2 regions of the Streptomyces sp. JN8 genome follow, and region 1 is predicted to be linked to the other one. Evidence: riboswitches for the same ligand, from Rfam matches in the RefSeq annotation. Region 1 holds a riboswitch; the other holds the start of a gene.
The links. A riboswitch is a leader RNA that binds a small molecule or an ion and turns the genes downstream of it on or off. The one in region 1 is predicted to bind glycine.
Positions count from the first base shown of each region.

Region 2: another riboswitch for glycine. It lies ahead of gcvP (aminomethyl-transferring glycine dehydrogenase); the one in region 1 lies ahead of gcvT (glycine cleavage system aminomethyltransferase GcvT).

Region 1 covers NZ_CM147852.1:2,739,741-2,750,777, forward strand. The annotation lists gene ACY0MR_RS11650 (ABC transporter permease) at 1-218, opposite strand, end outside; gene ACY0MR_RS11655 (ABC transporter substrate-binding protein) at 333-2,099, opposite strand; gene ACY0MR_RS11660 (ABC transporter permease) at 2,209-3,234, opposite strand; gene ACY0MR_RS11665 (enhanced serine sensitivity protein SseB C-terminal domain-containing protein) at 3,599-4,390, opposite strand; gene ACY0MR_RS11670 (enhanced serine sensitivity protein SseB) at 4,477-5,217, opposite strand; gene ACY0MR_RS11675 (AAA family ATPase) at 5,398-6,060, opposite strand; glycine riboswitch at 6,212-6,310, shown strand; glycine riboswitch at 6,312-6,423, shown strand; gene gcvT (glycine cleavage system aminomethyltransferase GcvT) at 6,483-7,607, shown strand; gene gcvH (glycine cleavage system protein GcvH) at 7,685-8,062, shown strand; gene ACY0MR_RS11690 (serine hydroxymethyltransferase) at 8,087-9,346, shown strand; gene ACY0MR_RS11695 (L-serine ammonia-lyase) at 9,509-10,879, shown strand; gene ACY0MR_RS11700 (hypothetical protein) at 10,955-11,037, opposite strand, start outside.
Region 2 covers NZ_CM147852.1:6,856,588-6,867,624, forward strand. The annotation lists gene bldO (whiB transcriptional repressor BldO) at 154-798, shown strand; gene ACY0MR_RS30300 (DNA polymerase IV) at 1,046-2,428, shown strand; gene ACY0MR_RS30305 (PRC-barrel domain-containing protein) at 2,649-3,014, opposite strand; glycine riboswitch at 3,140-3,239, shown strand; gene gcvP (aminomethyl-transferring glycine dehydrogenase) at 3,417-6,302, shown strand; gene ACY0MR_RS30315 (DUF5999 family protein) at 6,395-6,601, opposite strand; gene ACY0MR_RS30320 (hypothetical protein) at 6,936-7,526, opposite strand; gene ACY0MR_RS30325 (glutamate-cysteine ligase family protein) at 8,005-9,504, shown strand; gene ACY0MR_RS30330 (CPBP family intramembrane glutamic endopeptidase) at 9,618-10,409, shown strand; gene ACY0MR_RS30335 (PhzF family phenazine biosynthesis protein) at 10,489-11,037, opposite strand, start outside.

The DNA.
Region 1 (11,037 bases):
ACGAAGTGCCAGAACTGCACCAGGATCGGCTCGTCCAGGCCCAGCTTCTGCCGGACGGCCTCGATGGATGCCGGATCCGCCTGCTTGCCGACGAACATCGCGGCAGGGTCGCTGCCGGTCAGCTTGGGTATGAGGAAGAAGATGCTGAGCGTCACGAGCGTGACGACGAGCAGCATCACGACGACCGCGAAGAGTCGCCGGACTATGTATGCAAGCATGCGGTCGGCCGGTCGGCGGCCGGGGGACCCGATCGGGTCCCCCGGCCGCCGCCCTCGGCCATCACCTGCCCTTCGGACCTGGCGGCGGGTGGTGCGCCGGTGGAACGGGTCGGATTACTTGACGACGCCGAGCGACGCGTAGTCGTAGCGGCCGTTGTAGGCGTCCGCCGTGTAGACGTTGGTCAGCCGGGAGCTGCGCCAGATGATGTTCTTCTCGTGGGTGAAGGGCAGGTAGACCGCGGCCTCCGACACCTTCGTGTTGATCTGCTTGTAGAGCTCGCCGGCCTTGACCGGGTCGGTCTCCTTCAGCGCCTGGTCGAACAGGCCGTTGACGGCCTTGTCGTTCAGCTCCGAGAAGTTGTTGTTGCCGCTCTGGAGGATGAAGCGACCGTCGACGAGCGGCTGGAGGAAGCCCTGGCCGGACGGGAAGTCGGCGCCCCAGCCCATGATGATGATGCCGTAGCCCTTGTCCTTGACGACCTTCGGCGAACCGATGATGCCGGACGTCTGGGCGCCGTCGAACTGGTCGATCTCGGCCTCGATGCCGACGGCCTTCAGCGACTGCTGGAGGGACTCGGCGGTCGCGATCTCGATCTTCTTGTTGTTGCGGACCGCGATCGTGGTCTTGAAGCCGTTCGGCTTGCCACACTTCTTGAGCGCGTCCTTGGCCTTGGCCAGGTCCGGGGCGCCGCCGAGCTTGCCGTACGGGTCGGCCTTCGGGTCGGCACCCTTGATCGCCGGCGGAAGCATGTTGGTGGCGATGTCGCCACCGGCCTGCGGGCCGCCGCGGGCGGTCTGGAGGGACTTGGAGTCGGCCGCGTAGATGATGGCCTTGCGGCACTCGATGTTGGGGATCACCGTCTGCGGGAAGACCGCGTAGCGGATGAAGCCCGTCTGCGGGTTGTCGACGTTGCCCTTGTGCTGCTGGAGCACCTTCTGGCGGGCCGAGGCGCCGACGCCGGTGGCGTTGATGTCGAGGTCGTACTCGCCCTCGACCAGGCGGTTGTCCATGTCGTCGGCGTTCGTGGTGAACGTGACGCTGACCTTGTCCGGCAGGGCCTTGCGGACGGTGTCCGTCTTGGCGTCCCACTTGTCGTTGCGGACGAGCTTGATGGACTTGTTCGGGGTGTACGAGTCCCACTTGTACGGGCCGGAGGAGAAGGGCTTCAGGCCGTACTTGGCCTTGGTGTCCTTGTCCTGGCGGACCGGGGAGGCGGCGGGCATGGCCAGCATCTGCAGGAAGTCGCCGTTGGCGACCGGCAGCTTGAAGATGATGGTCTTGTCGTCCGGGGTCTCGATCGCCTTCAGGCCGAGCTTGTCCGCGGAGGTGTCCTTGTAGGGACCCTTGTACTCGCCCTTGGGGTCGAGGACCTGCTGCAGGTAGATCGGGCCGCCGGAGATGACGTCCTGGGCCCAGATGCGCTCGATGCCGTACTTGATGTCCTTGGAGGTGATCGGCTTGCCGTCCTCCCAGGTCACCCCGTCCTTCAGCGTGAAGGTGTAGGTGAGGCCGTCGGCCGAGACCTTGCCGGCGTCGGTGGCGAGGTCCGGGACGAGCTCGGTGGAGGCGGCGCCCGGCTCGGCCTTGAAGGTGACCAGCTGACGGGTGTAGTAGCGCGCGAAGTCCCACACGAAGCCGTAGTAGCCGCGCTGCGGGTCCCACGAGTCGGCCTCCTGCGAGCCGATGAACTTCAGCTCGCCGCCCTTCTTGTCGGAGGCGTTGGCGACCTTGTTCACGGCGGCGTCGAAGCCGGGCGCGCCGCCCTTGCCCTTGTCGCCGCTGTCGCCGCCGTTGCCGCCACCGCACGCGGTGGTGACGACCATCGTGGCCGCCGCGAGCAGCGCGCCCGCGGCGATTCTGCGCTGAGAGCTCTTCAGCATGGGTCCAGCAACCTCCGGGATAGTGGCGGCCGTACGGCGGTCCGCCGATTGGGGTTCAGCCTCCTGTCGCCAGCGGCAGGGGCGGGTGGTGCGGGTCGTCGGCGAACGGTCAGCGGGAGCCCTTCGGGTCGAGCGCGTCACGCACGCCGTCGCCGAAGAGGTTGAACGCCAGGACGGTGATGAAGATCGCGAAGCCGGGGATCACCATGAACAGCGGGTCCGACTCGTAGGTGGTGATGGCCGTCGACAGCATCTGTCCCCAGGAGGCCGTGGGCGGCTTGACACCCGCGCCGAGGAAGCTGAGCGCCGCTTCGGTGAGGATGTTGGTGGGGATCATGAGGGTCGCGTAGACCGTGATCGGGGCGATCAGGTTCGGCAGCAGCTCGCGGCGGAGGATGTAGAGGCGGCCGGCGCCGAGGCTCTGGGCGGCCTCGACGTACTCGCGGTTGCGCAGCGAGAGGGTCTGGCCGCGGACGATGCGGCCGACGTACGGCCAGCCGAAGAAGCCGATGACGAGCACCAGGGCGGCGATGCGGACGCCGGAGCCGTCGAGGCCGAGGAGCTGGTTCGGCAGGACGGAGACGAGGGCGATCGTGAAGAGCAGCTGCGGGAAGGCGAGCATCACGTCCATGACCCGGCTGAGGGCCGCGTCGACCCAGCCGCCGAAGTAGCCGGCGATGATGCCGAGGACCGTGCCGAGGACGACGGCGAAGACCGCCGCGAGGAAGGCGACGAGGAGCGAGATCCGGGCGCCGTAGACGATGCGGCTGAAGACGTCGCGGCCGTTGACGGGCTCGACTCCGAAGAGGAAGTCGGAGCTGACGCCGCCCCAGGAGCCGATCGGGGTGCCGAACAGGGGGTCGATCTGGTCCTCGTGGAACTCGTCCGGCGGGTGGCCGAGGAGGCCGACGATGACCGGCGCGAAGATCGCGACGAGGATGAGGAAGACGACGACGAAGGCGCCCGCGAGGGCCAGTTTGTCGCGCTTGAGCCGGGTCCAGGCGATCTGCCAGGGCGAGCGGCCCTCGATCGCCTTGGCGGGGGCGCCGGCCTCGGGGGTGCCGGGGGCGTCGGGCGCGCCATCGACGGTGGCGGTCGCCTCGCCCGCACTCTTCTCGTGCAGTGGTGCCGTCATCGTGGTGAGGACCCCTCTCGGCCGCCGGTAGCCGGCCCTTGCCCGCCGCGGGTAGCGGCTCGGTGGAACAACCTGCCGGGCGACCTGCTCGAAAGGAGCCGAACGCCCGGTGTTCCGGGGAGTCTTCAATGTGCTCGTGATCACCCGCCAGCCCTGACGAGGAATGTTTGCTCAAACGTGATGCGGTGCTGCGACTTCCGTTATCCGGACGTCGGGGGCGCCTGAGCGGACCATCTCGGGGCCTCTTCCCCCCAATCGGACATGTCCCCTCAACTGTGCGTTCGAGCTCCTGAATTGGGGCGAACGAAAGCCTCCGGAGCGGACTCCGGAGGCTGGTGGGGAAGAAGGGGAGAAGGCGTACGTCTCAGTATCCGGACGGCGCCGGCGGGGGGTATCCGTAGCCCGGGGCGGGCGCCCCGCCGCGTCCGGCGTGCGCCTCGCGGTCGTAGAACGGACGGCCGTTGGCGCGGAGCCAGAGGGCCACCGGGTCGTACCCGTCGGAGAGGGCGACCGTGGAGACGGGCAGCCCGTCGGGTACGGAGCCGATGGACTGGCGCATCATCGACCGCACGGTGTCGACGGCGGCCGCCGAGGTGTCGTACAGGTCGAGGCCGATGGCGAGGTACGGGGAGCCGAGCGCGGGCTGCACCCAGCCGCGGCGCAGCGCCCGGACGGCGGGGGTGCGGTGCGCGTTCTGCGTGAGCAGGGCGTAGAACTGCGGGATCTCCAGGGTGGGCTCGGTGACCCGGAGCGGCCCGGCGGGCATCCGGTCGAGGCCGGTGGCGATCCGGCGGAGGTCGGCCCAGGGGATGCCGACGCCGCCGCCGGGGGCGTGCGGATTGAGCCAGACGCCCCAGCGGTCGGGGTAGAGGGCGCGGGCGATCTCCCGGCCGGTGACGAGCTCGTGGGCGCGGTGCCAGCCGGAGGCGGCCAGTTCCTGCGCGGAGGTGACGCAGGGCGCGTAGCCGAAGCCGTCGACCTCCATGTTCCCGTACTGGGCGTCGGACGAGCCGGGTGAGCCCTGCCAGAGCAGCATCCACAGCTCGCCGTCGGCGAGGGCGTGCAGCAGCTGCTCGTACGCGTCGTAGCGTCCGGGTGCCACCTGGCGCAGCATGTGCTCGACCTGTCCGGTCGCCGCGGTGCCTGACGCGCTCACCCTGGGTCCTGCCCCTCTTCCGTCGCCGTCGCTGTTGCCGACGTCTGTGCCTGCTGTCGAGAAGTTCAGCTTAAACAGGCCGTCCGTCACACGGCGGCGCGCTGGTAGAAGGGGCGCACCCGCTCCAGCATCCAGTCGCCGACCGGGTCCTGTGCCATGTCGAGCAGGATGAGGTTGACCGGCCAGGCGCACTCGACGCGGCCGAGGGCGCGGCCGAGGGCGTCCAGGGGCGCGTTGCGGTCGACGCCGTCCCAGGCCGCGAGCTGCACGCCGATGAAGAGGGCGGGTTCGGTGCCCTCGACGCTGGCGAGGGCCCGGCGGGCGGTGGTGACGACGCCGGTGGCCTCGAACTCGGCGGACGCGGCGGCGAGGAAGTCGACCGGGTCGTCCTGCCAGTCGGGCTCGAAGAGCCGGACGCGGCCGCCGGTGGCGGGCCCGTCGAGCGGGGTGCGGCCGACGCGGCAGAGCTCGGCGACGGCCGGCGGGGGCAGCGGGACGCCGACGACGCCGCCGGGGTTCACGGCGATGCCGAGCTGCGGGGGCAGGCCGCGGGCGAAGTCACGGGCCGGGGCGACGGTGAACGACATGTGGCCGCCGACGCAGGCGAGGAACTGCTCCTCGGAGCTGAAGACGGGGACGTAGGCCGCGCCGTCGATCTCCATGGTGGCGAGGTCGAGGTTCGGGCTGTCGGGTCCGCCGCCGTTGGGCAGGGGCACCCAGACCGGGCTGCGGCCGAGGACCTCGACGAGGCGGGCGCCCGCCGCGGGGTTGCCGAGTGAGGCGGCAAGGACCTCTTCCAGCTCGTTGCCCGGCCACGTCACGTCCACGGTCGCGTTTCCCCTTCTCGCACGGCCTGCCGTACCGGCCGCCCCGGCAGCACCCTAACGCCGCCCCGGCGCCGCCGTGGCCAAAAGAAGCGGTACGGACACTCCGGGACAGGGGCGTACGTCACAGCGGCCGGGCCCCGGCGGGCGGTCGTGCGCCGCCGGGGCACAGGCCGCCCCGCCTCAGGCCGCCTGGCGGAAGCCGATCGTCCGCAGGAGGTCCGCCGCGTCCCGGTCGAGCAGGGTCGCGGAGGCGCAGCCGTGCGGCAGCCGGCCGGACTCCGCGGCGGCGACGAGCCGGGCGACGGCCCGCCGGTGCCGGGCGAAGGCGTACGCGGAGACGCCCCGGCCGCGGGCCCGCTGGCCCGCGCGGGCGGTGTCCGGCTCCACGTCGAGGAGGACCAGGTGGAGGGCGCGGCCGCGGCGCCGGGCCTCCCGGGCGAGCCAGCCCCGCACCCAGGACTGGGTGCCGCAGTCGTGCACGATCACCCCGGCGCCGGAGCGCAGGGCGCGGTGCAGACCCGCGTAGTGCGCGATGCGGACCAGCGGGCGGTAGACGGCGTACGGCAGGAGGCGGGGCATGCGGGCCTCCCAGCGCTCCCGGGTGTCCTGCGAGTCGATGCCGGCGCCGTCGGCGGCGCGTCGCATCAGGGTGGACTTGCCGCTGCCGGGCAGGCCGGAGACGACCACCAGGTCGCCGGGGGCGAAGGTGAGGGCGCGGGGGCCGCGGCCGCCGCGCTCGCGCAGGTCGCGCAGGAGGCGTCCGCGGCCGCGGGTGCGCGCGCGGGCCCGCTGGGACGGTATGCCGGTACTTCGGGCATATGCGCCGGTGTGCTCGTACCTCATCGCTTCTCCCCCTGCCGGGCCCGGGAAGACCCTTGCCCACAAAGTGTAAAGAAGCGGTAATGGGACACAAGCGATGTGCCCCGCCGACCTCGCGTGCAATGATGTGCGCGCCAGGCGCGCACAGTCGCCACACAATCGCATACCGGCCGCTCGAATCCGCGCGGGAGAGTTCCGGACGCCAGGCGTGTCCGGACGCCGAAGGAGCAAGACCCTCCCTTGAATCTCTCAGGCCCCGTACCGCGTGGATGAGGCAGATCTGAAAAGCGGGACACCGTGGCGTGTCCCCACCCAAGGTGCAAACCGATCTCTCGGCGACGAGATGCTCTCGGTGAACCTCTCAGGTTCCATGACAGATGGGGAGGACGTCCTCGCCCGTCATGTGTTTCGTCACCGATCACGCCCTTGGGACCCGGGAGCCACCCATGAGCACTGCCCCCCGTCTGACCGCCCTCGATGCCCTGCATCGTTCGCTGGGCGCGACCATGACCGACTTCGCCGGCTGGGACATGCCGCTCCGGTACGGCAGCGAGCGGGACGAGCACGTCGCCGTCCGCACCCGGGCGGGCCTGTTCGACCTCTCCCACATGGGCGAGATCACGGTCACCGGCCCGCAGGCCGTCGAGCTCCTCGACCACGCCCTGGTCGGCAACATCTCCACGGTGGGCGTGGGCCGCGCCCGGTACACGATGATCTGCCAGGAGGACGGCGGGATCCTCGACGACCTGATCGTGTACCGCCTCGGCGAGACGGAGTACATGGTCGTCGCCAACGCCTCCAACGCGCAGACCGTCCTGGACGCGCTCACGGCCCGCGCGGAGGGCTTCGACGCCGAGGTCCGGGACGACCGCGACGCCTACGCCCTGATCGCGGTCCAGGGCCCGGAGTCCCCCGGCATCCTGAAGTCGCTCACGGACGCCGACCTGGACGGGCTGAAGTACTACGCCGGCCTGCCGGGCACGGTCGCCGGGGTGCCCGCGCTGATCGCCCGCACCGGCTACACCGGCGAGGACGGCTTCGAGCTGTTCCTGAAGCCCGAGCACGCCGAGCAGGTCTGGCGGGCGCTGACCGAGGCCGGCGCGCCGGTCGGTCTGATCCCCTGCGGCCTGTCCTGCCGCGACACGCTCCGCCTGGAGGCGGGCATGCCGCTGTACGGCCACGAGCTGACCACCGCGCTGACCCCCTTCGACGCGGGTCTGGGCCGGGTCGTGAAGTTCGAGAAGACGACGAACGACGGCCGCTTCGTCGGCCGTGAGGCGCTGGAGAAGGCCGCCGAGCGCGCCGAGACCGCCCCGCCGCGCAAGCTCGTCGGTCTGGTCGCCGAGGGCCGCCGGGTCCCGCGGGCCGGCTTCTCCGTGGTCAAGGACGGCGTGGTGATCGGCGAGGTCACCTCCGGCGCCCCCTCCCCCACCCTCGGAAAGCCGATCGCCATAGCGTACGTGGACGCGGCGCACGCCGAGCCCGGCACCCAGGGTGTAGGTGTGGACATCCGGGGCACCCACGAGCCCTACGAGGTCGTGGCACTGCCGTTCTACAAGCGCCAGAAGTGACGCATCCGTCTCACTTCGCGTCTCATCCCGCAAGACCCACGTTCATCAGCACTCCCCCGATCCAGGAGAATCAGGCCATGAGCAACCCCCAGCAGCTGCGCTACACCAAGGAGCACGAGTGGCTGTCGGCCGCCGAGGACGGTGTCGCGACCGTCGGCATCACGGAGTTCGCCGCCAACGCGCTCGGTGACGTCGTCTACGCCCAGCTCCCGGAGGTCGGCTCCACGATCACCGCGGGCGAGTCCTGCGGCGAGCTGGAGTCCACCAAGTCGGTCAGCGACCTGTACGCCCCGGTGACGGGCGAGATCGTCGAGGCCAACCAGGACGTCGTGGACGACCCGTCCCTCGTGAACACCGCTCCGTTCGAGGGTGGCTGGCTGTTCAAGGTACGGCTCACGGGCGAGCCGGAGGACCTGCTCACCGCCGACGAGTACGCCGCGTTCACCGCCGGCTAACCCGACACCCCTAGGGATCGATTCATGTCGCTTCTGAACACTCCCCTCCACGAGCTGGACCCGGACGTCGCCGCAGCCGTCGACGCCGAGCTCCGCCGTCAGCAGTCCACCCTCGAGATGATCGCGTCGGAGAACTTCGCTCCGGTCGCCGTCATGGAGGCGCAGGGCTCCGTCCTCACCAACAAGTACGCCGAGGGCTACCCGGGCCGCCGCTACTACGGCGGCTGCGAGCACGTCGACGTGGCCGAGCAGATCGCGATCGACCGGATCAAGGACCTGTTCGGCGCCGAGTACGCCAACGTCCAGCCGCACTCCGGCGCCTCCGCGAACCAGGCCGCCCTCTTCGCGATCGCCCAGCCCGGCGACACGATCCTGGGTCTGGACCTGGCGCACGGCGGCCACCTGACCCACGGCATGCGCCTGAACTTCTCGGGCAAGCAGTTCGACGTGGTCGCGTACCACGTGGACGAGGCCGGTCTGGTCGACATGGCCGAGGTCGAGCGCCTCGCCAAGGAGCACCGCCCCAAGGTGATCATCGCGGGCTGGTCCGCCTACCCGCGCCAGCTGGACTTCGCCGAGTTCCGCCGGATCGCCGACGAGGTCGAGGCCTACCTGTGGGTCGACATGGCCCACTTCGCGGGCCTGGTCGCGGCCGGTCTGCACCCGAACCCGGTCGAGTACGCGGACGTGGTGACCTCCACCACGCACAAGACGCTCGGCGGCCCCCGCGGCGGCATCATCCTCGCGAAGAAGGAGTTCGCGAAGAAGCTGAACTCCTCGGTCTTCCCCGGTTTCCAGGGCGGCCCGCTGGAGCACGTGATCGCGGCCAAGGCCGTCTCCTTCAAGGTCGCGGCCTCGGAGGAGTTCAAGGAGCGCCAGCAGCGCACCCTGGACGGCGCCCGCATCATCGCCGAGCGCCTGGTCCAGGACGACGTCACCGCCCACGGTGTCTCCGTCCTGTCCGGCGGCACGGACGTCCACCTGCTCCTCGTCGACCTGCGCGACAGCGAGCTGGACGGCCAGCAGGCCGAGGACCGCCTCCACGAGGTGGGCATCACGGTCAACCGGAACGCCGTTCCGAACGACCCGCGCCCGCCGATGGTCACCTCGGGTCTGCGCATCGGCACGCCGGCGCTCGCCACCCGCGGCTTCCGGACCGAGGACTTCGCCGAGGTCGCCGACATCATCGCGGAGACCCTGAAGCCCGGCTTCGACGCCGAGTCCCTCAAGGCGCGGGTCACCGCGCTGGCGGACAAGCACCCGCTGTACCCCGGCCTGAAGTAGTTTCGTACGCTTTTGTTCGACCGGAACCCTGGGGCACCGCGCACACTGGACGGTGAGCGCGGTGCCCCACCCCATGTCCTCGCGCTGTACCGCATGTCCTTCTTCGCGCTTCTCTGCTCCACCCCGGCAGACAACGGCGTCTAGCCCCCACAAGGAGTCTTCGTGGCCATCTCGGTCTTCGACCTGTTCTCGATCGGCATCGGTCCGTCGAGCTCCCACACGGTGGGTCCGATGCGAGCCGCCCGGATGTTCGCCCGCCGCCTGAAGAACGAGGGCCTGCTGGCCCACACCGCCCACGTCCGGGCGGAGCTGTACGGCTCCCTGGGTGCGACCGGCCACGGCCACGGGACCCCGAAGGCGGTCCTGCTGGGCCTGGAGGGCAGCTCGCCCCGCACCGTGAACGTGGAGACGGCCGACGACGAGGTCGAGCGGATCAAGTCGAGCGGCCGGATCAACCTGCTCGGCGCGCACGAGATCCCCTTCGACTTCGACGCCGACCTGATCCTGCACCGGCGCAAGGCGCTGCCGTACCACGCCAACGGCATGACGATCTTCGCGTACGACGCCGAGGGCGCCCCGGTCCTGGAGAAGACGTACTACTCGGTCGGCGGCGGCTTCGTCGTGGACGAGGACGCCGTCCAGGGCGAGAACCCGATCGTCCCGGACGACACCGTCCTGAAGTACCCCTTCCGCACCGGCGACGAGCTGCTCCGCCTCGCGAAGGAGACGGGCCTGTCGATCTCCGCGCTGATGCTGGAGAACGAGAAGGCCTGGCGCACCGAGGACGAGATCCGCGCGGGCCTGCTGGAGATCTGGCGGGTCATGCAGTCCTGCGTCTCGCGCGGCATGTCCCGCGAGGGAATCCTGCCCGGCGGCCTGAAGGTGCGCCGGCGCGCCGCGAACCTGGCCCGCAAGCTGCGCTCCGAGGGCGACCCCAAGATGCACGCCATGGAGTGGATCACCCTCTACGCGATGGCCGTGAACGAGGAGAACGCGGCGGGCGGCCGGGTGGTCACCGCCCCGACGAACGGCGCGGCCGGCATCATCCCCGCCGTCCTGCACTACTACACGAACTTCGTGCCCGGCGCCGACGACGACGGCATCGTCCGCTTCATGCTGGCCGCCGGCGCGGTCGGCATGCTCTTCAAGGAGAACGCCTCGATCTCCGGCGCCGAGGTCGGCTGCCAGGGCGAGGTCGGCTCGGCCTGCTCGATGGCGGCGGGCGCGCTCGCCGAGGTCCTCGGCGGCACGCCGGAGCAGGTGGAGAACGCGGCCGAGATCGGCATGGAGCACAACCTGGGCCTGACCTGCGACCCGGTCGGCGGCCTGGTGCAGATCCCGTGCATCGAGCGCAACGGCATGGCGGCGGTCAAGGCCGTCACGGCGGCGAAGATGTCGATGCGCGGCGACGGCAGCCACCTGGTCTCCCTCGACAAGGTCATCAAGACCATGAAGGAGACCGGCGCGGACATGAGCGTGAAGTACAAGGAGACCGCGCGCGGCGGGCTCGCGGTGAACATCATCGAGTGCTGAATCGGGTGCTGAATCGATTGCTCACATGACGGTCCCCGGGCCGGGCGGCCGCCGCCGCCCGGGCCGGGGGCCGGGTCAGTAGCGCACCCAGAGGACGTAGACGTCCGGGCGCGACGGGGCGAAGGGCTCGCAGAGGAAGAGCGCGCCCCAGAGCGGGC
Region 2 (11,037 bases), 4.1 Mb from region 1:
TCAGCGCATTCGGTTAGCCTTTCCCCGGCGAGAGGGTCGGGAAACCACCCTCAGGGTGATTATCACTCGGCGTGCCGAGTGTGGCGATCGTTGACGCACCCCGAGTGACTGCCTACCTTCGTGTGGGCAGGTCAAGGACGGAGGGTCGGCGTGATGAGCAGCGCGGACGGTACGGCAGGGAGCTCGCTCGGACGTGTGTCCGGGGAGAGCGGCCCGTACCCGCTTCACGGCAGTGTCGGCGACTTCGGTACGGAGACCGGTGGGGGCCCCGGGGGCGCCTCCGGCGGCCCGGACGCGGCGAGCGAGAAGGTCGGCTACCGCGGACCCACGGCCTGCGCCGCGGCCGGTATCACCTATCGCCAGCTGGACTACTGGGCTCGTACCGGCCTCGTGGAGCCGAGCGTGCGGCCGGCTTACGGCTCGGGGACCCAGCGGCTCTACAGCTTCCGCGACGTCGTCGTGCTGAAGATCGTCAAGCGGTTCCTGGACACCGGGGTCGCCCTCCAGAACATCCGGGCCGCCGTGCAGCACCTGCGGGCGCGGGGCTTTCGCGACCTGGAGCGGATGACCCTGATGAGCGACGGTGCCACGGTCTACGAGTGCTCCTCGCCGGACGAGGTCGTCGACCTGCTCCAGGGCGGCCAGGGCGTCTTCGGCATCGCCGTGGGCGTGGTCTGGCGGGACGTCGAGGCGGCGCTGTCGCAGCTGCACGGGGAGCGGGTCGACACGGGCGAGACGCTCGTGGGGCACAACCCGGGGGACGAACTGGCGCGCAGGCGGCGGGACAGGGCGGTCTGAGGCCCGCGGGGCCCGTCGCGGCCTTTCCCGGCCCGGCCCCGAACCCCGGGGCTCCGAGATCGGGCCTGGCCCGCGGTGGGGCTTCGAGGATCGCTTCCGGCCCGTGGTGGGGCTTGAAGGTCGCCGCCCCCGCCCCGGGTGGGGCTTCGAGGACGGCTCACGGCGCCGGTGGGGCTCCGAGGACGGCCCTGGTCCCTCCACGGTGTTGCGGGGCCCGTTGTCAGTGGTGTGAGGCAGCATCGGAGCTGTGAGAGCCGCGCCCACCATCCTCCATCTCGACATGGACGCCTTCTTCGCCGCCGCCGAGCAGGCGTCGAAGCCCAGCCTGCGCGGAAAGCCCGTGGTCGTCGGCGGCCTCGGGCCCCGGGGCGTGGTCGCCACCGCCTCCTACGAGGCGCGCCGCTTCGGAGTCCACTCGGCCATGCCCATGGGTCAGGCGCGGCGGCTCGCGCCGAACGCGGCCTACCTCGTGCCCCGCTTCTCCTTCTACCGGTCCATCAGCGAGCAGGTCATGGAGCTGCTGGGCCGGCTCTCGCCGCTCGTGGAGCCGCTCAGCCTCGACGAGGCCTTCGTGGACCTGGAGGCCGGGGGAGCGGCCCACGACAGCGCGAGCGCCCGCACGGCCGGCGAGCGGCTGCGGGTCGACATCCTGGCGACGACGGGGCTCACCGGGTCCGTGGGGCTCGCGGGATCCAAGATGATCGCGAAGATCGCCTCCGAGGAGGCGAAGCCCGACGGCCTCGTCCTGATCGAACCCGGGACCGAGCGGGAGCTCCTGGCCCCGCGGTCGGTGCGGATCCTGCCGGGGGTGGGTCCGGCGACCGGGGAGCACCTGCGGCGTGCCGGGATGACCACCGTGTCCGATCTGGCGGAGGCGGGCGAGGACGAGCTCGTACGACTGCTCGGGCGGGCGCACGGGGCCTCGCTGTACCGGATGGCCCGGGGGTTCGACGATCGGCCCGTGGTGGCCGAGCGGGACGCCAAGTCGGTCTCCGTCGAGGACACCTTCGACGTCGACCTGCACGACCGGGTGCGGATCAGGGTCGAGGTCGAACGGCTCGCGGAGCGGTGCGTGGGGAGGCTGCGGGCCTCCGGCCACTCCGGGCGGACCATCGTCCTGAAGGTGCGGCGCTTCGACTTCTCCACGCTGACGCGGTCCGAGACGCTCCGGGGGCCCACGGACGATCCGGTGGTGGTGCGGGAGGCCGCGGGGCGGCTGCTGGAGGCGGTGGACACCACCGGGGGCGTCCGGCTGCTCGGGGTCGGGGTGAGCGGACTCGCCGACTACACGCAGGAGGACCTCTTCGCGCAGGCGGAGGCGGAGGTCGCCGCGGCCTCGGTGGAGGCGGGGGGCGGGGTGGCGGCGGTCCCCGTCGACTCGGGTGGGGACGCCCCCTCGACCGCCGGTGAGGGAGGGGCCGACGAGCGCGCCGTCCGGCACTGGGCCCCGGGGCACGACGTCCGGCACGCCGTGTACGGCGCGGGGTGGGTGCAGGGCAGCGGGGTCGGGCGGGTCACGGTGCGGTTCGAGGAACCGGGGTCGAAGCCCGGGAGGGTGCGGACCTTCGCCGTGGACGATCCCGAGCTGGAGCCGGGGGAGGCGCTGCCGCTGGTGGAGGGCGAGGGATAGGAGGAGCCTCGGGCTGCGGGACTGCGGGACTGCGGGACTGCGGGGCTGCGGCTGCTCCTAGGGGCGCGGGGCCGCGGCTCTGCGGGACCACCGCCGGACCGTGCGGTGCCGGGCTTCGGGCGGCGTGCTCCCGGGAGGGGGCCGGCGTCCACGGGCGCCCTCGTGGTGGCCCGGCGGCCCGTCGGCCGCCGGGTGCGCGCGGCGAGGCCGCCGCGGTGGTCTACTGACCCGCCAGGCGGCCGAAGTCGGTGTCCGGGCTGTCGGTCGGGGGCGGGGGGAGCGCGAGGCTGTAGTGGCGGTAGAGCTGCAGCTCCTGTTCCGGGGAGAGGTGGCGCCCCACGCCGAAGTCGGGGGCGTCCTTGATGAGGGCCCGCTCGTACGGGATGTGGAGGCCGTTGTCGATCAGTTCGCTCGGTTCGAGCGGGACGAAGGCGTCCCGGCTGAACAGGCCGGTGCGGACGGCCGCCCATTCCGGGATGCCGGTCGCGTCGTCCAGGTACACCTCGTCCACGGTGCCGATCTTGTGTCCGTTCCGGTCGTACGCCTTGCGGCCGATCAGGCTGCGCGGATCGATATCGGTCTGCACGGTCCCTCCAACAGGTCGCAACTGCTCTGCACCCACCCCTACACCCCTACGAAAGTGCACAACTGGGATGTCGGCCACTTGAGCGATGGAAGCCGGAACCTCGCTGGTAGGCTGGGTGTGGCTGGCGACCCCGTGCGGGAGAGTCCCCCGGAGATCACTTCCGGTGGGCGCCGAAGGAGCAAATCCTCCCCGGAATCTCTCAGGCCCCTGTACCGCGCGGACGAGGTCACTCTGGAAAGCAGAGCGGTGTCCCACGGCACGCGCTCTCACCGACGGTGAAAGCCGGTGTGCCGTGAGGCGGGCCGGTGAAACTCTCAGGTTGAGATGACAGAGGGGGAGGCCGTCCGGGTACCCGCGCCGTGGTGCCCCTCGCAGGTCGTGACGACCAGGAGGCCTCCGTACATGACCGCCAACCGCATTCCGCTCTCCGAACTCGAACAGGGCATCCCGTTCGAGCAGCGGCACATCGGGCCCGACGCCGAGGCGCGCGCCAAGATGCTCGCCCAGGTCGGTTACGGCTCGCTCGACGAGCTCACGGCCGCCGCGGTGCCGGACGTCATCAAGAACACCGAGGCGCTGGCCCTGCCGGCCGCGCGCACGGAGGCCGAGGTGCTCGCCGAGCTGCGGGCGCTCGCCGACCGCAACCAGGTCCTCGCGCCGATGATCGGCCTCGGCTACTACGGCACCTTCACGCCGCCGGTGATCCTCCGGAACGTGATGGAGAACCCCGCCTGGTACACGGCGTACACGCCCTACCAGCCGGAGATCTCGCAGGGGCGCCTCGAGGCCCTGCTGAACTTCCAGACCGTCGTCGCCGACCTGACCGGGCTGCCCACCTCCGGCGCCTCGCTGCTCGACGAGGGCACCGCCGCCGCCGAGGCCATGGCGCTCGCCCGGCGCGTCGGCAAGGTCAAGAACGGCGTCTTCCTGATCGACGCGGACGCCCTGCCGCAGACGATCGCCGTCATCGAGACCCGCGCCGAGCCGACCGGCGTCGAGGTCGTCGTCGCCGACCTCAGCGAGGGCATCCCGGCCGAGGTCGCCGAGCGCGGCGTCTTCGGCGTGCTGCTCCAGTACCCCGGCGCCTCCGGCGCCGTCCGCGACATCAAGCCGCTGATCGACGCCGCCCACGAGCTCGGCGCGATCGTCACCGTCGCCGCCGACCTCCTCGCGCTCACCCTGCTCACCTCGCCCGGCGAGCTCGGCGCCGACATCGCCGTCGGCACCACCCAGCGCTTCGGCGTCCCGATGGGCTTCGGCGGTCCGCACGCCGGCTACATGGCCGTCCAGGACAAGCACGCGCGCTCGCTGCCCGGCCGCCTCGTGGGCGTCTCCGTCGACGCCGACGGCAACCGTGCCTACCGCCTGGCCCTGCAGACCCGCGAGCAGCACATCCGCCGCGAGAAGGCCACCAGCAACATCTGCACCGCCCAGGTGCTGCTCGCCGTCATGGCCGGCATGTACGCCGTCTACCACGGCCCCGAGGGCCTCCAGGGCATCGCGCGCCGCACCCACCGGTACGCCGCGATCCTCGCCGCCGGCCTCACCGCGGGCGGCGTCGAGCTGACCCAGGGCGCCTTCTTCGACACCCTCACCGCCCGCGTGCCCGGCAAGGCCGACACGGTCGTGGCCGCGGCCCGCGAGGCCGGTGTGAACCTCCACCGCGTCGACGCCGACCACGTCTCCATGTCCTGCGACGAGACCACCGGCCGCGCCCAGCTCACCGCCGTGTGGGGCGCCTTCGGCGTGACCGCCGACATCGAGGCCCTGGACGCCGCCACCGAGGACACCCTGCCCTCCGGTCTGCTCCGCTCCGACGCGTTCATGACCCACCCGGTCTTCCACGCGCACCGGTCCGAGACCTCGATGCTGCGCTACCTGCGCAAGCTCGCCGACCGCGACTACGCGCTCGACCGCGGCATGATCCCGCTCGGCTCCTGCACCATGAAGCTGAACGCGACGACCGAGATGGAGTCGGTGACCTGGCCCGAGTTCGGCCAGATGCACCCCTTCGCCCCGGTCGAGCAGGCCCAGGGCTACGTCACGCTCATCACCGAGCTGGAGGAGCGCCTCGCCGAGGTCACCGGCTACGACAAGGTGTCGATCCAGCCGAACGCCGGATCGCAGGGCGAGCTGGCCGGCCTGCTGGCCGTCCGCGCCTACCACCGCGCCAACGGCGACGAGCAGCGCACCGTGTGCCTCATCCCGTCCTCCGCGCACGGCACCAACGCCGCCTCCGCGGTGATGGCCGGCATGAAGGTCGTCGTCGTCAAGACCGCCGACGACGGCGAGGTCGACGTCGCGGACCTGCGCGCCAAGATCGAGCAGTACCGCGACGAGCTGTCCGTGCTCATGATCACCTACCCGTCGACGCACGGCGTCTTCGAGGAGCACGTCGCCGACATCTGCGCCGAGGTCCACGAGGCCGGCGGCCAGGTGTACGTCGACGGCGCCAACCTCAACGCGCTGGTCGGCCTCGCCAAGCCCGGCCACTTCGGCGGCGACGTCTCGCACCTGAACCTGCACAAGACCTTCTGCATCCCGCACGGCGGCGGCGGCCCCGGCGTCGGCCCGGTCGGCGTCCGCGCGCACCTGGCCCCGTACCTGCCGAACCACCCGCTCCAGCCCACCGCGGGCCCGGAGACCGGCGTGGGCCCGATCTCGGCCGCCCCGTGGGGCTCCGCGGGCATCCTGCCGATCTCGTGGTCGTACGTGCGCCTCATGGGCGGCGAGGGCCTCAAGCGGGCCACCCAGGTCGCCGTCCTCGCGGCGAACTACATCGCCAAGCGCCTGGAGCCGCACTTCCCGGTGCTCTACACCGGTCCGGCCGGACTGGTCGCCCACGAGTGCATCGTGGACCTGCGCCCGCTGTCCAAGGCCACCGGCGTCACGGTCGACGACATCGCCAAGCGCCTGATCGACTACGGCTTCCACGCGCCGACGATGTCGTTCCCGGTGGCCGGCACGCTGATGATCGAGCCCACCGAGTCCGAGGACCTGGCCGAGCTCGACCGCTTCTGCGACACGATGATCGCGATCCGCGCCGAGATCGAGAAGGTCGCCGGGGGCCAGTGGCCCGCCGACGACAACCCGCTGCGCAACGCCCCGCACACCGCGGCGGCGCTGGGCGGCGAGTGGAACCACGCGTACACCCGCGACGAGGCCGTCTTCCCGGCCGGCGTCTCGGCCGCCGACAAGTACTGGCCGCCGGTCCGCCGCATCGACGGCGCGTTCGGCGACCGGAACCTGGTCTGCTCCTGCCCGCCGCTGGACGAGTACGACAACTGATCACGGGCCCGGCCGGGTACGGCGGCCGGGCATGCGAACGAGGGCCGGTTCGGAGGAGTCTCCGGGCCGGCCCTCGGCGTCGCGCGGTCCCCTCAGGCGGCGGTCGTCACCTGGCCCGCCGACAACGGCCGGTGCGGGGCGATGATCTGCCCGTCCGGCAGCAGTTCCCCGGTGTCCTCGAAGAGCAGGACGCCGTTGCACAGCAGGCTCCAGCCCTGCTCCGGGTGGTGTGCCGTCAGTCGGGCCGCCTCACGGTCGGCGGATTCGGCAGTGGGACAGGCAGGCTGGTGCTGGCACATGGGTGGGTTCTTTCGCTGCGTCGTAGTGGATGTCCTGCGGCTCTTCGCGCTCATCGCCGCCCCCGTCGGTCGGTTCGGTTCCGATCCCAGTCTTGCCCCATGGACGGTCTTCCGCAGGGATTTCGCGGCAGCTCGTCCTTTCCTGGGAAGACGCATCACCCGCAGGGGCGGTTCAGGTCAACTGCACCGTCTCTTTGGGTGGTTCGGAGTGGTCCCAGTGGGCTAGTCCGTCCGGGAGGGGTGTTCGGGCGCGGTGTTCGGGCCGGAACGTCGGACAGCAGTGCGCCCCGTGACCCGGGCGGGGGTCACGGGGCGGCGACGCTCGTGCGGTGGATCAGGCGGGCGCCGCCGAGCCCAGCAGGGGCGGCGGCGCGAGGCGGGTGCTGAGCACGGGCAGGAGGTCGGCGACCTGGTACGGGCGGTGGGCCGCGATCCCCGGCGGGGCGGGCGCGAGCGGCACCATCAGGTCCGCCGCGCCCGGACCGCCGGCGGCTCCGTCCGCCTCCGGGTCGGCGTGCAGCCAGAGGGTCAGCATGTAGAGCTCCGGTACCGAGAGCAGCCGCGGCTGGTACGGGCCGGGCAGTGCCTCGGCCTGGTGCAGCGCCCGCTCCGTCGCGGTGACGTACGGCCCCTCGAAGAAGTGCGAGAAGGACCAGCCGTCCGGGGTCATCATGGTGTCCGCGGCGGCGATGGTCCGGCCCCCGTTCCTGATGAGGAAGCGCCAGCCGGCGAGGCGGGTGCGGGGGGCCTGCCCGGGTGTCCCGGCGACGCCGAGCACGTGGACGGGCAGGGGGAGTTCGGGGCTCAGCGGTCCCTGCGCGGCCCGCAGGGCGGGCGTTCGCGGCTCGCGGACGGCTGTCGGCGAGCCGAGGGCCGCGAGGACGCTGCGGAGGGCCGGCGCAGGGGCCGGGGAGGGTCGGAGCATGGTGGGTCGCCTCTCGCTCAGGAGACACGGTGACGCGTGGGCAGGTACGACGGCGCTGTCGGCGGCGGGGCCAGAGGAGTGCCATGTGGCCATGACCGGGCGCCAACACTCTGCCTCGTCCGCGGAGTTTATACGACACGTGTTCACGGAGTGTTTCCGCTAGACGTCGGCGATATTCCTGGCAAGGCTTCATCAGGCCGTAAAACAGCGGCTGCGGAAGCGGAATCCACGGGTATCAGTGCCCCCACCTGCGTATTCCTCGCGAAGTCGGACGGCCGAATTGACTCCCCGGGTTGGGGGACAATAGGACATTGGTATATGTCGATTGTTCCGTGCCATCGGGATGTGACGGAGGGGTGCTGCATCCAGCCTATCCTCCGGCGGCCCTCCTCCGCAGGCGTTGTGGATCAGCGCGCTGGGCATATGGTCCGAGACGCGCGGCCCCCTGACGGCCGCCCACACGTGGAGGGACGCTTCGATGGGGGAGAAGGTCGTGGCCGACGGGTTCGGCCCGTCCGACCGGCAGCAGTACCGGAGAAAGCTCCAGCAGTGCCTCGCGGGGCTCGCGAGGCTGCTGGCGGAGAAGAGGTTCGACCGTCCCCGCAATCTCATGGGAGTGGAGATCGAACTCAATCTCGCCGGTGCCGACGGACTGCCCCGCATGCTGAACGGACCGGTTCTGGAAAAGATCGCGAGCGCCGATTTCCAGACGGAACTCGGATTGTTCAACCTCGAAGTGAACATCGCGCCCCACCAGCTCGACGGGCGCGTATTCGACCGGCTCGCCGAGGAGATCGGCACCGGAATCGGATACGCCGACCGCAAGGCCGCGGAACTGGACGCGGGCGTCGTCATGATCGGCATACTGCCGACCCTGACGCAGGACGACCTGGTCCCGGAGAACCTCTCGGCGGCGGACCGCTACACCCTCCTCAACGACCAGATCCTCGCCGCCAGGGGCGAGGAGTTCACCCTGGACATCCACGGGGTCGAACGGCTCCTCTGCACCTCGGAGTCGATCGTGCCCGAGGCGGCCTGCACCTCGGTGCAGCTCCACCTCCAGGTGACACCGGCCCGCTTCGCCGCCGTGTGGAACGCGGCGCAGGCGGTGTCCGGCGTGCAGATCGCGCTCGGCGCCAACGCTCCCTTCGTCTTCGGGCGCGAGCTGTGGCGCGAGTCCCGGCCCCCGCTCTTCACCCAGGCCACCGACACCCGCCCGCCGGAACTCCAGGCACAGGGCGTGCGGCCGCGCACCTGGTTCGGCGAGCGGTGGGTGGACTCGGTGTACGACCTCTTCGAGGAGAACCTGCGCTACTTCCCCGCGCTGCTGCCGATCTGCGACGAGGAGGACCCGCTGCTCGTCCTCGACGGGGGCGGCGTCCCGCGGCTCCAGGAACTCGTCCTGCACAACGGCACGGTCTACCGCTGGAACCGGCCGGTGTACGGCTGGGTCGACGGCGTCCCGCACCTGCGCGTCGAGAACCGGGTCCTGCCGGCCGGGCCGACCGTCACCGACGTCATCGCCAACGCGGCCTTCTACTACGGGCTCGTCCGCTCCCTCGCCGACGACCCGCGGCCCGTGTGGAAGCGGATGGCCTTCGAGGACGCGGAGGCCAACTTCGACACGGCCTGCCGGCACGGCATCGAGGCGGAACTGCGCTGGCCCCGGTCGGGACGGGCCGGCGGCGTCGCGACCGTCCCCGCGGTGCGGCTGGTCCTCGACGAGCTGCTGCCGCTCGCCGCGGCCGGACTCGACGCCTGGCACATCGAACCGGCCGACCGGGACTTCTACCTCGGGGTGATCGAGCAGCGGTGCCTGCGGAAGGTGAACGGGGCCTCGTGGCAGGCCGACACCTTCCACCGGGCGCTGGAGTCGGGGCTCGACCGGGAGGCGGCGCTCGCCGCGACCACCCGCCGCTACCGGACCCTCATGCACGCGGGCGAGCCGGTGCACACCTGGCCGGTCGGGATCGACTGAGCGCGGCGCCCGGGGTCGCGGGCCGCGGCGGTGGCCGGTCATGGCACAGTGATCGGGATGCCGCCCGATCGGCGTCGGTCCGCGACCGGGAAGTGGAGACAGGTGTGGTGTCGGTGCAACGAGTCGGTGACGCTTCCCTGCCCCCCGACGGACTGTCGCGCCCGGTGCTGCGCAACGAGACGCTCATCGTCCTCGCGCTCTCGCTCGGCGCCAGCGCCCTGTCCTCCCTCATCAGCTTCGTCGGCTCGCTGACGAAGTCCGGTGCGCTGAAGGAGCAGGCGGCCACCCTCAACGGCTCGTACGCGCCGGGGCGGCCGTGGCTGGACCTGTCCTGGCAGCTCTTCGGGATCGCGTCGGCCCTGGTGCCGGTCCTGCTGGTCGCCCATCTGCTGCTCCGGGAGGGTTCGGGACTGCGCGCCATCGGCTTCGACCGGACGCGGCCCTGGCCCGACCTCGGGCGCGGGGCGCTGGTCGCGGCGGGCATCGGCAGCGCGGGCCTCGCCTTCTACCTGGCGGCGCGGGCGACCGGCTTCAACCTCACCGTGGTGCCCGAGTCGCTGCCCGACGTGTGGTGGAAGTACCCGGTGCTGATCCTGTCGGCGATCCAGAACTCCGTGCTGGAGGAGGTCATCGTCGTCGGCTACCTGCTGCGCAGGCTGGGGCAGTTGGGGTGGACGCCGATGGCCGCGCTGGTGGCGAGTTCGGTGCTGCGCGGCTCGTACCACCTCTACCAGGGGATCGGCGGCTTCATCGGCAACGTAGTGATGGGCGTGGTCTTCGTCCTGCTGTACCGGCGGTGGGGTCGGGTCGGGCCGCTGGTGGTGGCGCACGCGCTGCTCGACATCGTGGCCTTCGTCGGCTACGGGCTGCTCGCGGGCAAGGTGGGCTGGCTGCCGACCGTGTGAGGGGCCCGGCCGGGCCGCCGGCGGGACGTGAGGGGCGTACGGGTTCTCCGTACGCCCCTCACGCGTTCCGCCGCGGGCGTCAGGCGTGCAGTTCGCCCTCGATGACGGTGACCGCGTGGCCGTTCAGGAGCGTGCGGTCGCCGCGCAGTCGGGTGCGGACGATGCCGGTGCGGGCGCCGCCCTGCAGCCCGACCAGGTCGTCGCGGCCGAAGCGGGCCGACCAGAAGGGGGCGAGCGCGGTGTGGGCGCTGCCGGTCACCGGGTCCTCGTCGATGCCGACGGCGGGGAAGAAGCCGCGGGAGACGAAGTCGTGGCCGCTGCCGGGGTCCTGGGCGGCGGCGGTGGTGATGACGCCCCGGGTCGACAGCGCCTTGAGGGCGGCGAGGTCCGGGGCGAGGCCCCGCACGGTGGGCTCGTCGCGCAGCTCGACGACGAGGTCGCCGATGTGCTCGGCCGTGTCGTGGACGGCGACGACCTCGGCGCCGAGGGCCTTCTCCAGTCCGTCGGGGACGGCGACGGGGGTCAGGGAGGAGGTCGGGAAGTCCAGCGTGACGGTGCCGTCGGTCTCGGTGGTGGCGCCGAGGACGCCGCAGCGCGCCGCGAAGCGGACGGCGCCGCTCGCCGTGCC